Tautonia rosea: one gene and its partner. The protein of the gene in region 2 binds, or shares a complex with, the protein of the main gene of each other region. Links are inferred from orthologs where the notes say so. Each region holds a gene or a part of one and is shown on either strand. Other genes may lie near its edges.

Evidence for each region.
Region 1: the proteins of HG800_RS09745 (region 2) and mnmG are in contact, whole or in part, in a solved structure (PDB 9HIP), measured with the Escherichia coli proteins. The link is inferred for Tautonia rosea from one-to-one orthologs.

The regions. Positions count from the first base shown.
Region 1 is NZ_JABBYO010000019.1:115,301-122,112, reverse strand. The notes cover bases 1,107-3,982. They hold mnmG (tRNA uridine-5-carboxymethylaminomethyl(34) synthesis enzyme MnmG), read right to left. Parts: upstream 3,576-3,982; coding sequence 1,638-3,575; downstream 1,107-1,637. Other genes in these bases: HG800_RS24195 (response regulator), read right to left, coding at 1,107-1,275. Outside these bases: HG800_RS24200 (histidine kinase dimerization/phospho-acceptor domain-containing protein), read right to left, coding at 1-346; more of HG800_RS24195, read right to left, coding at 694-1,106; HG800_RS24185 (hypothetical protein), read left to right, coding at 4,185-4,583; bifunctional methylenetetrahydrofolate dehydrogenase/methenyltetrahydrofolate cyclohydrolase FolD, read left to right, coding at 4,809-5,684; HG800_RS24175 (sugar phosphate isomerase/epimerase family protein), read left to right, coding at 5,818-6,648; tpx (thiol peroxidase), read left to right, coding at 6,719-6,812. UniProt on the Escherichia coli protein: NAD-binding protein involved in the addition of a carboxymethylaminomethyl (cmnm) group at the wobble position (U34) of certain tRNAs, forming tRNA-cmnm(5)s(2)U34.
Region 2 is NZ_JABBYO010000004.1:541,670-549,744, forward strand. What follows is about bases 1,531-4,445. They hold HG800_RS09745 (tRNA modification GTPase), read left to right. Parts: upstream 1,531-2,276; coding sequence 2,277-3,614; downstream 3,615-4,445. Other genes in these bases: HG800_RS09740 (YidC/Oxa1 family insertase periplasmic-domain containing protein), read left to right, coding at 1,531-2,178; HG800_RS09750 (ribokinase), read left to right, coding at 3,622-4,445. In the rest of the region: more of HG800_RS09740, read left to right, coding at 1-1,530; more of HG800_RS09750, read left to right, coding at 4,446-4,551; HG800_RS09755 (hypothetical protein), read left to right, coding at 4,585-5,436; HG800_RS09760 (hypothetical protein), read left to right, coding at 5,486-6,379; ggt (gamma-glutamyltransferase), read left to right, coding at 6,441-8,075. UniProt on the Escherichia coli protein: Exhibits a very high intrinsic GTPase hydrolysis rate. Involved in the addition of a carboxymethylaminomethyl (cmnm) group at the wobble position (U34) of certain tRNAs, forming tRNA-cmnm(5)s(2)U34.

The DNA.
Region 1 (6,812 bases), on a different replicon or contig from region 2:
TGGCGTCGCTCATCTCGGGAGGACATCCCCAACGCCGCGCGAGATGAAAGCCAAAGCTGGCGGCGTTACGGCCGAACCAGCGAGACTCAAGGAGCGTTCGATCACCCTCGTCCGTGTTGGACATCCACTCCGAGAGACGATCAGGGGCTACGACCGCCAGGGCCCAGAGCGCAAGCGGGTGCAGCAACCCGGCCCGGCCCACGGCATCAGGATCGGGATCACCACCTTCTATCGCCAGCCGATGAGCCGCCAGGGACGTGGCGACACAGAAGCACCAAAGCCGGTCTCGGGCTTCCGATCCAGGAGCGTTGATCTTAGTCCAACAGGAGTCTGCAAGCCCCGGCAATCGCCAGGAACCAACACCTGAGACCGAAGCGCGTAGCGCAATCCCAGGATCAATACGTTCAAGTGAATTCGCAATGCATTGATGTGTTGGAAAATTGATATGATTCTGGGGAAGGTGCGTAAACGATATTGGTCGGATGGGTAGCCCATCGAGCCGTTCCAATCGGCTTCGAAGCAAGCCGAGAGAATCAGAGGTCGGTCGAGACCCTTGCACCCGATCGGGCTCCTTCCCGAGGGGCCGGGGAGGGGCCCCGGCCTTGCGACCTTGATGCCGCGTCGTGCGGCGATCGAGAGAGCGTAGGACGTTTGGCGATTCCGGTCAAGCGGAGCCGCAGCCGTTCCAGAAATTCAGGACTCCCGGGTTGACTCGATGTCGAGCAACTTGCAAATCCGGCGAAGCAGTTCGTCGACGTCGAGGGGCTTGGACATGAAGTCGTCGGCGCCAGCCTCGTGCAGTTCACCGATCTTGTCTTCTTCGATCATTCCCGAGATGCAGAAGATCTTGATGTCTGACATCGAGGGATCGCGACGAACCAACTCGCAGACGGCTTTCCCGTTGATGTCCGGGAGCATGATGTCCAGCACCATCAGGTCAGGATGATACTCCTTAGCCATCATCCCCGCACCGAAACCGTTGTCGACGTCCTTGACCTCGAAGCGGCCGTCAGCCAGTAGGGCATCCTTGATAATCTGGACGACCTCCGGTTCATCATCGACCACAAGAATCCGCCGCCGACCGCTTTCCAGCGCATCGGTTGGAATGTTGTTGTCCTTCATGAACCGATAAAGAGCGTCTCGCGGAATGCGACGAAACCGCGACCCGGGCACGCGAAAGCCCTTGAGCTGGCCAGAGTCAAAACAGCGAATAATCGTCTGCTGACTCACCTTGCAGATCTTCGCGGCCTCACCAGTGGTAAAAACGGTTTTCATCGTCGGGATCGCCCCCTTGACACGAGCCCCAGGCAATTTTCCGGCTCGACCTTACGGACCAGACCTCCCGTCCGATTCGCGATGGTCCCCTCGCCGGGCGCCCTCGACTCCTCCCTGATCACGGACTCGCCCGCAACAACGACGCCGAGACCTCGGCTCCGAGATTCGATCCCCGACCCGACTATTGTCGACGGGTACAACTCTACAGAACACAGCGGTCCCGCAAAGCTGGTCAAAACTCTCGATATTGCCGAATTTACCGACATCGCCAATTATAAGATAGGTCCTGGTTCTGTCAACCCAGAGAAGACAACGGGAAGAGGATGAGTTGTGGTCCTCCGGGGAACCCTGGGGGTCAGGGACTATGGGAGAGGCGCGCGCTCGCCAGCGGTCGGGGATTCGGCGGTAGACGATCCGTCGACGGGGGCCGGGGTGAACGGGCGACGAGGGCGGGTGTCGAGGTTCGACGGGCTTCGGCGCTTCAGGAAAACAACGAGTGTCGAGAGGTCGGCTGGGTTCAGTCCACTGATTCGAGAGGCTTGCCCAATCGACCGGGGACGAACCCGACGCAGTTTCTCCCGCGCCTCGTGCCGAAGCTGGGGAATTCGGTCGTAATCGAAATCCTCGGGAATGGTCTTGTCTTCGAGGCGGCGAACTTTCTCGATTTCCAGAGCCTGTCGAGCGATGTATCCGCCGTACTTTGCCTCGATCGTCGCCTGCTCGACGGCTCCCGTACCGTCATTGTCGAATTCGGAGAGATCCGAGTGGATCGCCTTCAGGTCGTCCCACGAGACTTCCGTGCGACGGAGCATCTGTTCCAGAGACTGGCCATCAACCCGGACCGTGCGGAGCCGGTCGCGAAGAGCTTCGATCCGATCGCGACGACGAACGAATCGGTTCCAGCGTTCGTCCTCGACCAGGCCGAGACGGCGGCCGAGCTCTGTTAGTCGAAGGTCGGCGTTGTCGTGACGGAGGAGCAAGCGATACTCGGCTCGGCTGGTAAACATGCGATAGGGTTCATCGACCCCTTTGGTCACGAGGTCGTCGATCAGGACGCCGATGTAAGCCTGGGTGCGGTCGATGACCATCGGCTCGTCCCCGGTGCAGGCAAGCGCGGCATTGATGCCGGCGACGATCCCCTGAGCGGCGGCTTCCTCGTAGCCGGTCGTGCCATTGATCTGCCCGGCGAAGTAGAGGCCGGGGACCCGCTTGGTTTCGAGGGTCGGGTGAAGCTGGGTCGGGGGGGCGAAGTCATATTCGACAGCGTAGCCGAACCGCATGATCTCGGCCCGTTCCAGACCAGGAATCTTCGGGATGATCGCTTCCTGGACGTCTCTGGGGAGGCTGGTGGAGATGCCGTTGCAGTAGTATTCGAGGGTTTGCCACCCTTCGGGTTCAAGGAAGATCTGGTGCTGTTCGCGGTCGGCGAAGCGAACGATCTTGTCCTCGATTGAGGGGCAATAACGGGGGCCTGTGCTCTGAATCTGCCCGGAATACATGGGAGCGCGGTGCAAGTTCTCCCGAATGAGGTCGTGAACGGCTGGATTGGTGTAAGTCAGGTGGCAGTCGAGCTGCGGTTGCTCAATTCGATCAGTGAGGAACGAGAAGGGGACGGGATCGGGATCGCCGGGTTGAGGTTCGAGCGCGGCAAGATCGATGGTTCGGCCATTGAGGCGGGGAGGAGTGCCGGTCTTGAACCGATGGAGCTCGAAACCGAGTTCACGGAGGTTCCCCGAAAGTCCTTCGGCGGATACGTCTCCGGCCCGGCCGCCGGCGGTTTGCTGCTCGCCGGTGTGCATCAAGGCCCTGAGAAAAGTACCGGTCGTGACAACGACGGCTCGGCCTCGGTAGATCGCACCGCCTCGGACCCGGACCCCGACGGCGCGGCCCGACTCGACGACGACCCCCTCGACCATTTCTTGTCGAAGCGTCAGACTTGCCTGCTGTTCAACCATCAGCTTGGCAGCCACCTGATAGGCTTTCTTGTCACACTGAGCGCGGGGGCTGTGCATGGCAGGCCCCTTGCCTCGATTGAGCAGCCGGAACTGGAGACCGGCGGCGTCCGTCAGAAGACCCATCGCGCCGCCGAGGGCATCGACCTCGCGCGCAATTTGCCCCTTGGCGACCCCGCCGATGGCCGGGTTGCAACTCATCTGGCCGACGCCGTCGGCATTGAGGGTCAGCAAGACCGTCCGCCTGCCCATCCGAGCCGAGGCGAGGGCGGCTTCGAGCCCGGCATGGCCGGCACCAATGACGACGACGTCGTAACGGTAAGGGTCGAATCGTTCGAGGTCAGACATTGCGGTGGCGGAAACTCCCGAGGGGTGGATCGACGGGTCTTCAACTTGCGGTCGAAACCGGGCTCAACGGTAGGGGATCATCACGGAGCTGCCTTGTCGATCATCATACCAAAGCGATGCCAGGGTGATTTCTGTAGAATTGAGCCAGTGAGTGGGACGCCATCGGTGTTGAAGTCCTCGGGCAAGCAGAATCGCGACCAGGTGCGCTCTCTGGTGCGCCGGTGGTGCGCCTCAACGAACACAGTTTCATGGCCGTAACGTGTTGCGAGAACGATGCTTGGAGCAATCGGGGATCATTCGTTTCGGAAACGCTGGTCTTGACGGAGTTGGGTTGGCTGGAACGCGGGGCGGTTCAGGAAGGTGGACTGAGGCAATCTCGGGAGGAGCCGAATTGGGTACGGGCCAGTCTGGGTCCTGAACACTCCAGAGGGGGAGAAGAGGTGCGCAGTTGGTGCGCCAACCCGTGCGCCGTTTGATGAAACGATCGGTGCGCCTGAGGAGGCGCGGTTTGTGCGCCTGGGGTGCGCTCGTTGTACGAGGGGTATCCATTCGTAAGGTGTTTGCCCTCAGGTTGTTTGCGTGTTTCATGTCAGTTCGTTTGGTCGATGCATGGAGATCTCGATCGCTTCTGAATCGATCTCTGATTCGCCGAGATGCATTACGCTTGGAGACGAAGGAGAGAACTCGGGTTGGGGGTCCAGGGTTGATCAGGTGCTGGAGAGGAGAAGGCCAGAGCGAAAGAGAACGGTTGAAGGAGGCCACAACGATATGATCGTGGCGGAGGGGGGCAATATTCAGGAAAGTTGCACAGGTCTTCGGAGAATCGGCGAGGGGTCGCCGGAGCAAGGAGGCGGGGATATACTCGGCCGGTATGAGCGGGAGTCAGGAACCGAGCGACTAGCTGTTGGCGTCCGCCTCATGGATCGAGCCGAGGCCGAGGAATTCAGATCCGAACGGACTGGCGTGAGGGATCCAAGCCTGCTTGCCAGTCCAACCGTGGAGCGTTGATCAGCCTGACTGCTTGTACAATGAACCGGGCCCAGCCGAGATGAGTGATTGGGCCGGGGGTACTGGAACGATCCATCGTGTTTGGTCCCGCTTTAGGTGTGAGGGCTCGACCAGTCGGAATTGGCCGATTGTGGCCTTTCAAAAAGGACAACCAGAATCACAGCGAACGTTCACCCGGATCGCCTGCACGACTGGACAAAGGGTGAAGGATTGGGAGCGAGAGTGGTGCCCGCGCAGAGACTCGACGGGAAAGAGACAGCCCGATTGATCCGACTCGAATTGAGTAACCGGGTCTCGGCGCTCCGAGAAGTGCGAGGGAAGGCGCCCGGACTGACAGCGGTGCTGGTCGGGGACGATCCGGCCAGCGCGATCTACGTCAGGAACAAGGAAAAGGCGGCTCGCGAGGTTGGCATCGAGGGCACAGTCCACCGACTCCCGGCCTCGACGAGCGAGGCGGAGTTGCTCGATGTGGTCGATCGACTGAACGCCGACCCGGCGGTGGATGGAATTCTCGTCCAATTGCCCTTGCCCGATCAGATCGACCCGAACCGGGTGATCGACCGGGTCAGCCCGAGCAAGGACGTGGATGGCTTTCATCCGGAAAATGTCGGGCTGCTAGCGATCGGTCGGCCGAGGTTTGCGTCGTGCACTCCGCTTGGGGTGATCGAGCTGCTCCGTCGGCAGGGAATCGAGACGAAGGGGAAGCGGGCGGTGGTGCTGGGACGTTCAAATATCGTCGGCAAACCGATGGCGCTGCTCTTGCTTCAGAAAGGGGCAGTCGGAGACGCGACAGTGACAGTCTGTCACTCGGAAAGTCGGGAGATTCCGGAGATTGTCCGGGAAGCCGATCTCTTGATCGCGGCGGTCGGCCGCCCGGAGATGGTCCGAGGCAACTGGATCAAGCCGGGGGCGATCGTGGTGGACGTGGGGATTCACCGGAGGGCGGACGGCAGCCTTTGCGGGGACGTGGTCTTCGACGAGGTGGCCGAGGTGGCGTCTTGGGTCACGCCGGTCCCGGGAGGGGTCGGCCCGATGACCATTGCGATGCTCCTGGCCAATACCGTTGCCTCGGGCGAGCTTGCAGCGGGGATAAGACCCTGAGACGACAAGCGATTGCGACGAACAGGATCAAGACGATCTGATCGCGGGCGAGACGATCTCAGCGCGAAGCGCTTCGACCTTGGTTGGTTGGCTCGATCGGATCGGGAACCCTTACACGGAACAGGACCAGGCAATGATTCGATTTGGCATTTGCAACGAGTTGTTTGAAGGGTGGGACCTTGCTCGGACCTGTGCAGAGGTCAAACGGATCGGCTATGAGGGGATCGAGCTGGCTCCGTTCACCCTGGCACCGTTGGTTACCATGCTCGGCAAGGATCGCCGGGCCGAGATCCGCCAGACAATTGCCGACAGCGGTCTGGAGACGATCGGTTTGCACTGGCTGCTGGCGAAGACGGAAGGGTATCACCTGACGAGTCCCGATCCGACCGTCCGGTTCAACACGATTGACTATCTGAAGGTGCTCATCGAGGCAACGAAGGATCTCGGTGGGTCGTTGATGGTCTTCGGCTCGCCGAAGCAGCGGGACATTGCGATGGATGTTTCTCGGGAGGACGGTGAGCGGTTCGCGGTCGAGGTGCTCCGAGCGATCACAGACGACCTCGACGCGCACGGGATCGAACTCTGCCTGGAACCCCTGTCGACCGCCGAGACGAATTTCCTCACCAGCATTTCCGAGACGAGAGCCTTGATCGAACGCGTGGGTCATCCGAAGGTGACGCTCCACCTCGACGTGAAGGCGATGTCGAGCGATTCGGGTGGGAGTGTGCCAGACCTGATTCGGGCTCACGCCCCCTATGCCGGCCACTTCCACGCCAACGACCCGAATCTGAGAGGGCCGGGGATGGGAGACACGGACTTCGGACCGATTCTGAAGGCCCTGGTGGACTCGGGATATGATCGCTGGGTTTCGGTCGAGGTCTTTGACTTCACCCCCGGTGCCGAGGAGACCGCCCGTCAGAGCCTCGATTGCCTTCGGCGAACCCTGGCAGAAGCTCTGGCCTGAGAGAACGATCATGATTCGAAACGATCATGAAATCATTGGCATGATCCCAACCAACACGGAGAACTGAGCGATGGCTGAGACGCGCAGCGGTGAAGTGACGATGAAGGGGAACCCGATTGATCTGGTGGGTCCTCGCCTGAATGTGGGGGACACGGCGCCGGAAT
Region 2 (8,075 bases):
CCGAACATCAAGCCCGATGCCGAGGAGCTTGCCGACGCGGTGGACCCCGCCGGAGATCGTTCGGAAGCTGCGAGCGGTTCGGATGCTCCTGTCCTCGATTCGGTCGCTTCGGCGGTTGAGGAGGAGCAAGATCGGCCGGCTGCCACGGTGGATCCTGGAGTGCTCATTCTTGGGTCGGTCGAGGAGTCCGAGACCGACGGCTATCATCTTCAGGTCGTTGCAGAGCAGCGAGGGGCGAGTGTTCGCAGCATTCGATCTGCGCAGCACAACGCGGAGTATCAAGAAGGAGAGCCTCGAAAACGGCCGATGACCCTGGTGCGCTCGGTCATTCCCGAGCATCGGCCGCTAGCGGTGCAACTGCTGAACGTGACGGATGACGGGGTATTCCGGCCGATTTCCGACCTGGATCGGCGTCTCTGGCAGGTGCTGGTCGGCGGCGTCCCGTTCGAGGAACTGGATGAGGCGGCCCAGGCCGAGGCCGATCCGGTGGCGATCCTTCGGGACGATCAGGGGAACGAGATTGGCCAGCAGCTGAGTTTCCGCACCACGATCCGCGAGCCGGCCGATTTGCCCCCTGTTGTCGTCACAAAGACATACCGATTGCTCAAAGGAACAGATACCGTTGCGCTGGACCTGACCTTTGAATTGCCGGATGGGGTGCGAGAGCCTCGGGAACTGCTGTATCGTCTGGATGGACCATCGGGAATCCCGATCGAGGGAGAGTGGTATACGCATACCTTCCGGAATTCCTATTTCGGCAAAGGGAAGGAAGGGAATACCGTTGAGGTCGTGACGTACTCGTCTTACGACGTCGCCAAGAATCCCGAATACTACATCAATAACGTCTATCCGACGATCTTCGCGGGGGTCGAGAACCAGTACTTCGCCACCTTCTTGAAGCCTGAAAAACCGGCCGATCAGGTGGCTGAGGCGGTCATGACGGTGGTCGACGCCGATCCGAACGAGCTGAAAAAGGCCGATGTGGCGGTGGACCTGATCTCGAAGCCGGTCGAGGTCGAGCCTGGATCGAAGACAACGCATTCATATGATGTTTTCGCAGGCCCGAAGACCGAGACGGCGTTGCTGCCGTTCGGCGCCGAAGAGCTGGGGATCTATCGTCAGGTAGGCCGGATTCCGGTCATTGGCTGGCTGCTGGACCTGATCTGGGCGATTGTCGATCCGATCGTCGCCTTGCTCTCTGTGTATATCATCATTCCGTTGCTGGCGGGAATTTACTCGCTGACGGAGACGATTGCCGGCTGGTTCGGCGGGACGAGGGGCAGTTACGGCATTGCGATCATCTTGCTGACGGTGGTTGTCCGGCTCGCACTGTTCCCGTTGAGCCGAAAACAGGCGGCCTCGGCCAAGAAGATGCAGGACCTGGCGCCTCACATGGCGGCCCTCCGAGAGAAGTACAAGGACGATCGCGAGAAGATTGCCCAGGAAACCTTCGCTCTGTATCGCAAGTACGGCATCAACCCGCTTGGTGGCTGCTTGCCGGTCTTCATCCAGATTCCGATCTTCATGACGCTCTGGCGGGTGTTGAACGTTAGCGTGTCGTTGAGGCAGGCACAATTTCTCTGGATCGACAATCTGGCCGCGCCGGACATGCTGTACAAGCTGCCGTTTACGCTGCCGTTGCTGGGGCCGTACTTCAACCTCTTACCGCTCGGGGTCATCGGCCTGTTCCTGCTGCAGATGAAGCTGTTTACGCCTCCGGCAACCACGCCGGAACAGGAAGCCCAGCAGCGAATCATGAAGTTCATGATGGTCTTCATGATGCTCATGTTTTATCGCGTGCCTGCCGGACTGGCCTTGTACTTCATTACCAGTAGTGTCTGGTCGATCAGCGAGCGTTTGCTCTTGCCGAAGGTGAGCAAGACCCCAACGATTGGCACCGACGGCGAGGAAGGCCCCGACCGAGACGGCAAGGGCAGAGGCCCCGGCGGGAGCGACAAGGGTCCTGATTCCAATGGCGGATCCGGCGGTTGGCTCTCCCGGAAGTTGAACGATTTGCTCCAGGAAGCTTCCAAAGAAACGACCTACCGCCGAGAGGAACTGGAGCGGAAGCGACGAGAACTGGAACGTTCCGGGGCGTCTTCCACCCCCGGTCCCGGTCCTGATCCGAGCCGATCGCGACCGAATAAAAAGAAGACCAAGCCAGGCAAGCGGCGCTGAGCGTCGATTCCGAAGGCGGGGCCTGGTGCGTTCCGCTTCCGTACGGATCGTCGCGGCCGAAGCTGCCGCCAGTCCGGCCACGGTGAGCCAAACCCTCGATGGCCGCGTTTGATACGACCGACACCATCGCCGCGATTGCCAGCCCCCCCGGACCTGCGTTGCGGGGGCTGGTCAGGCTTTCGGGTCCGGAGGCCCTGACAATCGCCTGGGCGATTGTTGAACTCGCCGAGGGATCGGAGCCTGATCGCAATCGCCCGTCGTGGCGAACTGGGACGATCGACCTGGATGGGTTGCCGCTCGACGCCTCGGTGACGTTCTGGCCGGGATCGAGGACATACACCGGCCAACCAATGGCCGAAATTCATACGACTGGCTCGCCCCCCCTGCTCCGCCGGGTGCTCGGCTTCTGTCTTGAGCGAGGAGCAAGACTCGCCGAGCCGGGAGAATTCACGCTAAGGGCGTTTCTCTCAGGCCGGATTGATTTGACACAAGCCGAAGCGGTGCTGGCGGTCATCGACTCGCAATCTTTGATGCAGGTTGAGGTTGCATTACAGCAGCTTGCGGGTGGACTGGCCGGGCCGATCGAGGGGGTCAGAGATCGTCTGCTCGACACACTGGCTCACCTGGAAGCAGGGCTTGATTTCGTGGACGAGGCCGATGTGGACCCGATCGGTCGGCAGCGACTGGCGGACGATCTGGCCCGCGACGCGATCGAACTGGCCACACTGGCCGATCGGTTCCAGGGGCGCGATCGGCCGTCGGGGTTGCCTCGGGTGGTCCTGGTCGGGCCGCCTAATGCGGGAAAGAGTCGCTTATTCAATGCCCTGACCGGAGGGGATCATGCTCTTGTGTCCCCGATCGCCGGAACAACGCGCGATTATTTGTCAGCCTCGATTCACTGCGAGGGTTTGCGAATCGATCTGATCGACACTGCCGGAATCGACGAGACGGGCGACCCGATCGAGGCTGAAGCCCAGGCGCTTCGCGCCGCTCAGGCGGCCGGGGCCGATTTACTGCTCGACTGCCGATCGATTGACGCTCCTCATGTGGTGGACTTGCCCGGAGATCGGCCCCGGTTGGTCGTTTGGACCAAGATGGATCGCTCGAACGGAGATCATCCCGAGGGGACCATCGTCACCAGCGCTGTCACCGGCCGAGGGCTCGACGAGTTGCGACAGGCCATTGCTTCGTCCCTTCGGGCTCGGGCGGCTGAGCACGATCCGACCGGAATGACCTCGGCCCGATGCCGCGATGGCCTGATGCGAGCGTCGAGGGCCCTGGCGAATGCGTCTGAGGCGATTCGTCTCGACGCGGGAGACGAACTGGTGGCAGTGGATCTTCGCGATGCGGTCGAGGAACTCGGGCGGGTCATTGGCGCCGAGATCGATGACGCTATCCTGGATCGTATCTTCCGACGTTTTTGCATCGGAAAGTGAGCCGCACATGTCCCGTGTCGTCGTGCTCGGATCGAGTGGTTATGATTTGACGATTCGCTTGCCAAGGCTTCCTCGGCCGGGGGAGACCTTGCTGGGCGGAGAATTGCTCCGAGGACCAGGAGGAAAAGGGGCAAATGCGGCGATCGCGGCGCGGCGGGCCGGGGCTGAGGTGACGTTTCTGACTGCGCTTGGGGATGACGACTTCGGCCGATGGCTGATCGAGCATGACCGAAGCGAGGGGCTCGATCTGAGCTTCGCGAAGACCGTGGCCGATGTAGCGAATCAGGTGGCCCTGATCTTCGTCGGCGATGATGGTGCGAATCTGATTGGCGTTGCTCCTGGAGCGAGTGCGCACCTCAGTCCGAACGACATCGACGCCTTGCCCGATGCGGCGTTTCCCAGGGGAGGCGTCTTTCTGGCCTGTCTGGAGGTTCCGGTGCCGACCGTCGCGCGGGGCCTGTCACGTGCGAAGGCGAGCGGCATGACGACGATTCTGAACCCCGCACCAGCCGATCGGGCAATTTTAGAAAATAAAATACTTTCGCATGTGGACCTTCTAACACCAAATCAGGAGGAAGCGGCCGAGCTCACCGGCTTGCCGACGGAGACCATTGAGCAGGCAATTGAGGCAGCCAAGAGACTCCGGGATCGGGGGGGGTGCGGGGTCGTCGTCACGCTAGGGGACCAGGGGTGCCTGGTGCTCGGTCGCGATTGGGGACAGAACCTTGTACCTGCCCCGAAGGTCAAGGCGGTCGATACGGTCGGCGCGGGAGATGCGTTCAATGGAGCGCTTGCGGTCGCATTGGCCGAGGGTTGTGGACCGGTTGATGCGGCAGTGTTTGCCTGCGCAGCCGGATCGCTGGCGGTCACTCGGTCGGGTGCTCAGGGAGGCCTGGCACGACGGGACGAGATCGAACAGTTTCTTTCCCAAGAATGAATACTTGCGCACTCGAATGACGGGAGGTGACGGATGATCGCCACGATGACCCGTGTATTGCTTGGTGTCTGTTTGTTGGTACCAATCGCCAAGGGTCAGGAGAAGCCGTCAGAGACGGTCGCCGAGCTTCGGGAGACAGGGGAGGATCAAGGCGAATCGCAGGAACTCGCTGAAGGCTTGGCCCTGATGGAGGCGATGCTTCGCGTTCGGGAAGCCCGGATTGCGGAAGCAGACCGACAGCTTGCATTTGATCGGGATATTGTTGAGGCATTGCGCGAGCGACGAGAAGCGGGTGGAGTCCCCGCTCGCATGGTTGAGGAGGCGGAGGCTCGGTTGATCGGGGCTGAGGCCCTGGTGGAGGTTCGACAAGCCGACCGTGATGAACTGGTAGTCCGGCTGGAGCAAGTGAAACGATTCGCCGCCTCGCCCAGTCCGGAGCCGGACATGGAGGAACAGCGTGCTCGGCTTAACGACGAGGTGCGAATTCGGGAAGCGCAGCTGCGTGCCCGAGAGGCCCGCGTGCGGGCCGCGGAAGCTCAGGTTCTGGCCGAGGAGCAGAAGCGCGACCAGTTTCGCGAATCGGTCCAGCGCGGTACTGAAGGTCCGGGGCGGATCAGACAGGCCTCGCATCGAGTCGCCGAGGCAACGGCATGGCTTGAGACCATGATCGCCGAGCGAGAGGTGACTCGCCTGGTCGTCGATCGAGCCAAGCAACGGCTTCAGCAGTTTGACGACCCAGAGGCAAGTGACCCACTCGTTGACCGGTCCGGAACAGAAGACCTGTCGGCTCGCGTCAACGCCCTGGAATCGCTCGTTGAAATTCTTCGGGACGAACTCTATCAAGTTCACTGGGAACTTCAGGCGATTCGCAATCGGATGCCCTGATCCGTGAGTCGTCGCGGCCCGGAACCGCCCGATCAGAAGGAGGCCCTCGATGACGCTGCTCGGCTCGATCGCGCTGGGTGTCTTGATGCTGTTCGAAGCCCCAGGAGGCTTGCAAGAGCCATCGGTTCATCCGGACTCGGAGCGATCGGATGAACCCGAGGCGAATTCTGATCAATCTATTCCTGATGATGTTTCGGACACGATGCGAGAGCGTCTTCAATTGTTGGAGAACCGTCTTCGAGTCCGGGATGTCCGCGTTCGAGAGGCGGAACGGTTCCTGGAACTAGAGCGAATGATTCTTGAGGAGAACCAGAGGCAGCAGCGAATGGGTGGCGTCGCGCCCCGTCAGGTTCAAATTCTTGAGGTCAGAGTCGCGGATGCCGAGTCGCAACTCGAAGCACGTCGGGCTGAACGCGAACAAGTCGCCCGGATGTTCGAGGCCATGCGGCGACGCGTGCTTGCTCGAAGTCCCGAGCCGGATGTTGATGAACTGCGAGCCGCCATCGAAGGAGATCTCCTGGCGTCCCAGATTCGCCTGCAAGCGCAAGAGGCGAGGCTGAGGGCCGCCGAGCTTCAAGTCGAAGCCGAAATGGCCAGCCAGGAGAATTTTCTCCGGGCAGTGCGGGATGGCTTGAGCTCTCCGATGGCCCTGCAACAGGCGTTCTACCGAGTGGCTGATACGCGGATCTGGCGTGATCTGATGGAGGCTGAGCGGGATGCCGCCCGCCTGGCTTTCGAGCGTGACCAGCGCCGCCTGAATGACTTTGACTCGGGAAATCGGGACATGGAAACTGCGGTGGAGGAACTGGCCAATCGGCTCAGGTGGCTCGAAAATGAGGTGCAGATCCTCCGAGACGAAAACTATTTCCTTGAGGAAAGTCGACGACGGAGCCGGTACGGTCGGCACGACCGATTTGGCCGTACGGGGTCGACGGAGCCTTGATCCAGTGGGGTTCTGGGGCGACGATCGAGAAAATCACCGCCGTACCCGGAGCGAAACCACCATGAGCCGTTCGACGTTGTCAGCCCTGTTCCTCGTTGTCGCCATGTCCAGCCTCGCCCTTGCCCATGACCGCCCGACCGGGCCGATCCATAAGGGTCGGTCGGCCGTTCTGGCACGCAACGGGATGGCTGCAACGAGCCAACCCCTGGCGGTTCAGACGGCCATTCGGGTGCTTCAAGATGGCGGCAACGCGATTGATGCGGCCATTGCCGCGAATGCGGTCATCGGGGTGGTGGAGCCGATGTCGTGCGGGATTGGCGGCGACCTGTTCGCGATTGTCTGGGATGCGAAGACCGGCACCTTGCATGGTCTGAATGCGTCCGGTCGGGCACCGAAGCGGGCGACGATCGAATTTTATCGCGATCAAGGGCATGATTATGTCCCGGTCTATGGCCCGTTGAGCTGGTCGGTTCCTGGGTGCGTGGACGGCTGGGCGACCTTGCATGAGCGATTCGGATCGGTGCCGATGGCGGAGTTGCTCGCTCCGGCGATTCGATACGCAGAGGAGGGATTCCCCGTCAGCGAGGTGATCGCGGCAAACTGGAAGGACGACGAGGAACGGCTTGCAGCGGTCGCATCCTCGGCTGAGTGCCTGCTTCCGGGAGGCAAGGCGCCAGGGTTCGGGGAGGTGTTCCAGAATCCGGACCTCGCCCGAACACTGCGGATCATCGCCGACGAAGGACCTGCGGCTTTTTATCGAGGTGAACCGGCGAGGGCGATCGTGGCCTACTCGGACGAGGTCGGCGGCCTGTTTTCTCAGGAAGACTTTGAAACGCATGAAAGTACGTGGGTTGATCCCGTGTCGACTAATTACCGCGGTTACGAGGTTTGGGAGCTACCGCCGAATGGCCAGGGAATTGCTGCTCTGCAAATGCTGAACATTCTCGAACACTTCGATCTGGCGAGCCTGGGGCATAATTCGGCTGAGGCGTTACATCTGATGATCGAGGCCAAGAAGCTGGCTTTTGAGGATCGGGCGACGTATTACGCCGATCCGGCGTTTGCTGAGGTGCCCGTCAATCGCCTGATCTCGAAGGAATACGCCGAAGGACGAGCGGCTCTGATCGATGCGGACCAGGCTTTGACGAATGTTGAACCGGGACCGATCCAGCAGGGGGATACGATCTACATGACGGTTGTGGACAAGGACCGGAACTGTGTGAGCCTGATTCAGAGCAATTTTCACAGTTTCGGTTCGCAGCATGTTCCGCGGGGCCTGGGTTTTCCCTTGCAGAATCGCGGTTCTTGGTTTGCGCTGGATCCGTCGCATGCCAATCGGCTCGAACCAGGGAAGCGACCGTTTCATACGATCATCCCTGCGTTCGTGACGAAAGATGGCGAGCCCTGGCTGAGCTTTGGAGTGATGGGAGGAGATATGCAGCCACAAGGTCATGTGCAAGTGCTTTGCAACATGATCGATTTCGGCATGGATGTGCAGGAGGCGGGAGAGGCTGCGCGGTTCCGTCATTTCGGCTCGTCGGAGCCGACGGGTCAGCCGGGAGACGGAGGAGGTGCCGTCTCGCTCGAGTCGGGGGTTGGGTCGGACGTTCGGAACGCACTCGAAGCGAAGGGGCACCGGATCGACGATCGGCCGGGGAGCTATGGGGGATACCAGGCGATCCGGATTGATCTGGAG